2 regions of the Pseudoalteromonas sp. S554 genome follow, and region 2 is predicted to be linked to the other one. Evidence: predicted binding sites of a transcription regulator. Region 2 holds the regulator's gene; the other holds the start of a gene.

Region 1 (3,417 bases), on a different contig from region 2:
ATTTAGTGTCTACCGAGCTTTATATTGGTAATTGGGATGACATAGGCACACCAGCGCGTTTAACGGCATTAAATGAGCGCTTGGCGTAAGCCGACACATAATTAATAGGAGTAGTCGTTTACATGTGGGGAAAAATACTCGGATTTTGTTTTGGCTTTATGTTTGGCAAAATTTTTGGTGCTATTTTAGGGTTATACCTTGGTCATTTATTTGATAAAAGCTTAAAAAATAATTTTGATAAGGCGGGTGGTTTTTCAAGTTTATTTAATGGTGATGATGTCCACGAGCGCCAAGCGCTATTCTTTTCAAGCTGCTTTGCAGTGATGGGGCATATTGCAAAGTCTAATGGCCGAGTAAGCGAGGTACACATTAAAGCTGCTAGCTTATTTATGGACGAAATGGGGTTGAAAGGCGAAGAGCGCCGTGAAGCACAGCATGCTTTTCAAGCGGGTAAACAAAGCGACTTTTCATTAAAAGAAACCGTCTATGATTTTAAAGAACGCTTTGCTAAGCGTCATGACTTACTGCAATTATTTTTAGAAATACAAATTCAAATGGCGTTTTCTGATGGCATTTTAGCTGAGCAAGAAAAGCAGTTATTGAGTGAAGTAAGCAAGCAGTTAGGTATTTCTAAAACTCATTTTGCGTTTGTACTTAAACGCTATCAAGCTGAATTTAACTTTAGAAAACAGCAACAGCGTTACCAACAGCAGCAAGGGCAAAGTAGCAGTTATAAAGAAGGCTCAGGGCACCATGTACCCCCCAACAATAATATGAATCGTGCGCAAGCGCTTGGGCTCTTAGGACTTAACGATGGGGCAACAGAGCGGGAAGTAAAAGTGGCGTACCGTAAGTTAATGGCGCAACATCACCCTGATAAATTAGTATCGCAAGGTTTACCAAAACATATGATGGAATTGGCGGTTAAAAAAAGCCAAGACATTCAAGCAGCCTATGAGTATTTAAAAAAGGCGGCGTAAAAAGCCGTCTATTTCTTTTGTTAGCCGAGCATGTTGTTGAGGTTGATCACGAAGCCCAAATAACTGGCGCTGGCGGTAGTCAAACTTAGCGTTTCGGTTAACCCAGCGCTGGCGATTTTTTAAGTTAATTAAAATATCACGGTTGTCGCTGGCGTAATAAATATCTAAAAGTGCAGGCGTAACAAGAGACGTTGTTTGGGTTAAGCTTTTATTGCGTTTTGCATTGGGCAGATAGCTACTTACACTAATAAACGCATCAATACGCTCTTGTGGAAAGTCTGCATAGTACTCAGTTAACACCCCTGCGCTGGTGCCTTGCGCAATCACAACGATATTTGTGGGTTCTTGCATCGCGGTTTGGTAAAGCGCTTTGTAGCGAGCAAGTAAATTTAGTTTGTAGTTATCGAGTATTTCGTCGCTGATGGCTTCAATGGCATCCACATGATGAAGCGCTTCATTTTTACTTGAAGCATTAGGCTGCTCTGATTCACTGTTGGCTTGACTCTCTGTTTCAGTGGCGGCACTTGGTGCTGTTTCTGCAGCAGGCTCAGCTATTTTACTCGCTTGCCAATCAATATCAGGGGTGGTCATCGCATAGGTGGTGTAGCCTAAATTGTTAAGCTCTTTGCGTAAGTAACTCATTCCAGCATTGTTGGTAGGGGTTGATTGCCAATCGGGAATAAGTAATACAATCCCTCTAAAATCAGCGCTCATGTATTCACTACGTAAACTTAAAAATTCAGTTTCACCTGCTAGCATTGTTTTTACTTCGTCGGTAGGTAAAAGGCGTTTAATATCGCTATTTTCAATACTTGATAAAGAAGGCGGGGCAATATGTTCTGCAGCCGTTGTACAGAGTGCTAAAAGGGCTACACAGCTAAACGCCATGTAACACAGAACCTTTTTAAATAATTGCAAAAACACCATAACACGCTCAACCAGTCGTCATTAGTTAGGTATCGGCATGCTTGTTTAAAAGTTTAATTTTTCCTAAGTAATTGAGCCCATTAAAACTCGGGTTCTGCTTCAAAGGTCATTACTTGTTCGGTGACAGGGTGTTTTAGTTGCAACATTTGTGCGTGGAGTTGTAAACGCGGTGCGGCTGCAAGTGCCTCTTTATGAGCATAGAGTCGGTCACCTAAAATAGGGTGGCCAAGGCTTAGCATGTGTACGCGCAATTGATGTGAACGCCCCGTAATTGGAGTGAGCTCTACGCGTGTGGCGTTTTCCTCTCGTTCAAGTACTTTGAAATGAGTGAGTGATGGCTTGCCATTTTCATGATCTACCATTTGCTTTGGGCGATTAGGCCAGTCGCAAATAAGGGGTAAATCAACCGAGCCATTGTCTTGTTCAAGCTTACCAAAAACGCGAGCTATATAACGCTTAGCGGTTTCGCGATCTTGAAATTGCATACTTAAATGTCGGTGTGCAGCTTTATTCATAGCAAGGCAGAGTATGCCAGACGTTGCCATATCAAGACGATGAACAATTCTTGCGGTTGGAAACACGCGATTAACGCGGTTAATTAAGCTGTCGGCATGCTTAGGATCTTTACCCGGCACGGTCAATAATTCACTGGGTTTATTAACAATAAGCAAGTCGTCGTCTTGAAAAAGTATGGTTAAATACGGATTCATTGGGGGGTTGTAATTAACTAACACGGCCGGCCTTAATGATTTTGAAGGACATTATTTTAAGGTAGCAAGGGCAAAGGCTCAAGGAAAACATTGATAGCCTGTACGAAGGCTTCTAATTTATATGCTTTTTTGAATATAAAAAAGCGCGGTATAAATACCACGCTTTACTTAGCTGCTGTTGTTTGCAATTTTTACTAACAACTAAAAGCTCAAAACCCTAGTGAGAAACCACGATTAAGCGAATTGCGTCTAGTTGTAACTGCGCTTTTTCAATGTGTGCAGTTAGCTCGGTGCGTTGCTTATCGTAAAAGGTAATTTCTTCTTGGCGAATATTAGGGTTAATTTGCTTGAGCGCGCTTAATCGCTCTTGCTCTTCGCTAAGAGACGTTTGCATTTTAGCTAGCGACTGTGCACGAATAACCTCGAGTTTTTCTTGTGCCATGTCTTTTGCTGTTGTGATCATAGGGTGAATTGCGCTTTGTAGTGCACCCGCAAGTTTACTTGCTGTTTGACGACCAACGGCTGAAAGCTGTTGGTTAAACCCGTCAAATGCGACGTTTTCGCCTAAGTTATTACTGGCTTTATCAAGTAATATGCGAATAGGCGTTGGGGGTAAAAAGCGGCCCACTTGTAATGCTTTAGGCGCCATTGCTTCGGCTACAAAAATAAGCTCAACAAAAAAGGTGCCCGCAGGGAGTTTTTTGTTTTTGAGTAAAGCAACCGATGCGCTACCAAAGTCATCATCACAAATCATATCCATCGTGCCTTGCACCATTGGATGATCCCAACTGATAAAATGT
Region 2 (3,417 bases):
CGCCTTGCCTAAGCAGATCGAACACATTCTCTGCGCCATGACATGCGTCAACGAGCTCGGTCATAGCTAAAAACCCAGCACCACCTTTTACAGTGTGAAACCCTCTAAATATGGCATTGAGTAATTCGGTGTCCTCTGGATTGTTTTCCAGCTCAACTAACTGTTCAGATAAAAGCTCTAGGATTTCTCCTGCCTCTACAAGAAAGTCTTGTAAAATATCTTCATCGACTTCAAACATGCAGTTACTCTCCTCTTAGAAGCCCAAACTTGATAAAAGATCATCGACTTCATCTTGATCAGATACAACATCATTACGTGATTCTTTATCAATAATAGGGCCTTCTGGACCTGCTAAAGTTTGTTCGTCTAATGGTTCATTTGTTTTTTGTTGTTCTATTTTTTCGGCTTTACTTTCGCTTTGATCAGCGAAGGCTGTCAAAAGATGAATTAAGCTTTCTTCAACTTCTCTAACAAGCTCAATAACTCGGCGAATAACTTGTCCGGTTAAATCTTGATAGTCTTGTGCCATAAGTACATTAGTCATCAAACTTTGCAGCTCATCGGTTTTATGATGAGAATTGTTCATAAACTTATCAATGCTGTGGCATAACGATTTAAACTCCCCTAACTCAATCTCTCGATTCATTAGGCGATCCCATGTCGGTTTGATATGAGATATTTCGTCTGCCAACTGTTGAGCAATTGGTAGGCTAGCCTCAACAGCATCCATTGTTTTATTCGCGGCATTTTCTGTCATTTCTATAACATAATTGAGCCGTTTTTTTGCATCTGGAATAGCATCGGTAGTTAAGTCAGATAAGCGAGTGTCTAGCTCAAAGCTTTTTAAAGCTTCATGCAATTGACGGGTTAACTTTCCAACCTCAGCAAATATTTCAGATTGCTCCTTAGAAGCGGTATCTAAAATTAACTGATTGGCTTTGTCTTGCTCACCGTTTTCTAGAAAAACAACGAGCTGACGAGCTTGTTCTAAAGTTATTTGAGGCGCAGCAAGTGCTGACATAAGCCTCTCCCCCTATCATTAGCCTAAACGTTCAAATACTTTTTCTAATTTAGTTTTGAGTGTTCCAGCAGTAAATGGCTTAACGATATAACCATTAACACCTGCCTGGGCTGCCGCTATAATTTGTTCTTTTTTAGCTTCAGCCGTTACCATCAATACTGGAATGTGTTTAAGCTTATCATCCGCACGTATTGCTCTAAGTAGGTCTATACCCTGCATTCCTGGCATATTCCAATCGGTAACAACAAAATCAAATACTTGATTTTGTAGCATTGGCAAAGCGGTTGACCCATCATCTGCTTCTTGAACATTAGTGAAACCTAAGTCACGCAACAGATTTTTAATAATACGTCTCATTGTTGAAAAATCGTCAACAACCAGAATTTTCATGTTTTTATCCAAAACATCCCCCAGTGAGGTCTTAACCTTGTTTACTTACTACTAATTTATCCAGTCATTGATTTTAGCTTTAAGCTTAATCATCGCCTGACCATGTATTTGACTTACACGCGATTCACTTACATCGAGTATATGCCCTATTTCTTTTAAATTCATTTCATCGTTATAGTACAAAGACAGCACCATTGCATCACGTTCTGGTAAAGATTTTATTGCACCTAATAGAGACTCGTTAAACCGCTCATTTTTAACATTATTAAACGGTTTGTCTAGCGCTAAATCTTGGCCCACTGGACTGATGGCATCTTCATCAACACCAAGGTCTTCAATACCGAGTACTTTACTTGCATTTACATCGTTTAAGATATGATGGTACTCATTTAACGAAATTTCAAGTTTTTCAGCAACTTCTATATCTGTCGGCTCACGGTTTAAGCTTTTTTCTAAAAATGCAATTGTTTCGGCCACCAAACGGCTTTTACGATGTACTGAACGGGGTGCCCAATCGCCACGTCGCATCTCGTCAAGCATTGCCCCACGAATACGAATCCCCGCAAAAGTTTCAAAGCTAGCCCCTTTGGTTGCATCAAAACTTTTAGATGCTTCAATCAGACCTATCATTCCTGATTGTATTAAATCGTCCAGCTGCACGCTGGCTGGTAAACGCGCTATAAGATGACATGCCACTTTTTTGACAAGTGATGCATGTTTTTCAACAATCACATTTAAATTTTGTGCTGATTGATATCCCATAACTTTATTCACCAATGTTGTCATAATTAGCCGTTTACTAGTTTCTCTATGAAAAACTCCAGATGACCTGATGGTTGATTAGGTATTGGCCATTTAACTGCTTTTGTTGCTAACGCTTGAAACGCAAGTGCCGCCGGCGAATTAGGAAAAAGCTCTACAATAACTTTTTGGCGACGCGTTGCTTTGCGCATATTTTCGTCGTAGGGAACCGTTGCGACCAGGTCCATTGATACATCTAAAAAACGATCGGTCACTTTGGAAAGTTTAGCAAATAACTCTTGCCCTTCACGCATACTACGGACCATATTTGCAACAATTTTAAATTTGTATACACCATGCTCGCGACTCAACACTTTAATGAGCGCATAAGCATCTGTAATCGATGTGGGCTCGTCGCATACAACAACCATGACGTCTTGTGCCGCGCGAGAAAAACTCAGCACCATGTCTGAAATACCTGCGGCTGTATCGACAATTAAAATATCAAATTCTGTATTTAATTCACTAAAAGCCCGTATAAGTCCCGCGTGCTCTGAAGGCGACAATTCAACCATACTTTGAGAGCCTGACGTTGCGGGTACAATCTTTATACCTGCGGGGCCTTCAACTAAAATTTCATCAAGTTCACATTCACCAGATAAAACATGTGATAAGTTACGTTCAACACGTAGTCCTAGCATAACGTCACAGTTTGCTAAGCCTAAATCGGCATCAAGAACCAACACTCTGTTACCTTGCTGGCCTAATGCAATTGCAGTATTCAGAGAAACATTTGTTTTTCCTACTCCACCTTTACCGCCAGTGACAGCGATAACTTTTACGCCGTTGTTATTGTTTTGACTCATTTTGCGCAGGCCACTTGCTTGATCTAATACTGTGTTAATCATACATCCCTACTGTGCTTGGCGCCACTGCTTGGTGCCTTGAATGTTGTGCTTTTGCTCTTTTTAAATAGAGTTGCTCAGCCTTTTTAACTAGTTTTTCAGCATTTGCAACTCGAATATCTTCTGGTACTCGTTGACCGTTAGTAAGATACCCTATTGGAAGGCGATTTTGAATCGCTATACTAATAATCTCACCTAAACTTAAAGATTCATCTAATTTGGTGAATATACAACCACTTAACTGCACTTTTTTAAAGTGCCTAACGGTTTCTTGCAACACATGTATTTGCGATGTTGCGCTGAGCACTAAATAACTGCGAATATCAACACGCTGATTACGCATTAGCGTATTAAGTTGCT

What was found. Region 2 encodes FliA, which starts transcription of late flagellar genes. Its sites were predicted from a motif close to CTAAAGNTNNNNNNNNNNNNGCCGATA; they were not measured.
Region 1: a site for FliA is predicted at 1,938-1,964, ahead of CWB65_RS02765 (DUF3530 family protein). Genes of this name have one in related genera too.

Annotation. Positions count from the first base shown of each region.
Region 1 is NZ_PNDV01000005.1:69,511-72,927, forward strand. Features, by position in the region: gene murU (N-acetylmuramate alpha-1-phosphate uridylyltransferase MurU) at 1-89, shown strand, start outside; gene djlA (co-chaperone DjlA) at 123-980, shown strand; gene CWB65_RS02765 (DUF3530 family protein) at 963-1,868, opposite strand; gene rluA (bifunctional tRNA pseudouridine(32) synthase/23S rRNA pseudouridine(746) synthase RluA) at 1,988-2,641, opposite strand; gene rapA (RNA polymerase-associated protein RapA) at 2,835-3,417, opposite strand, start outside.
Region 2 is NZ_PNDV01000033.1:60,581-63,997, forward strand. Features, by position in the region: gene CWB65_RS08135 (chemotaxis protein CheA) at 1-238, opposite strand, end outside; gene CWB65_RS08140 (protein phosphatase CheZ) at 254-1,021, opposite strand; gene cheY (chemotaxis response regulator CheY) at 1,040-1,423, opposite strand; gene CWB65_RS08150 (RNA polymerase sigma factor FliA) at 1,463-2,173, opposite strand; gene CWB65_RS08155 (MinD/ParA family ATP-binding protein) at 2,200-3,060, opposite strand; gene flhF (flagellar biosynthesis GTPase FlhF) at 3,053-3,417, opposite strand, start outside.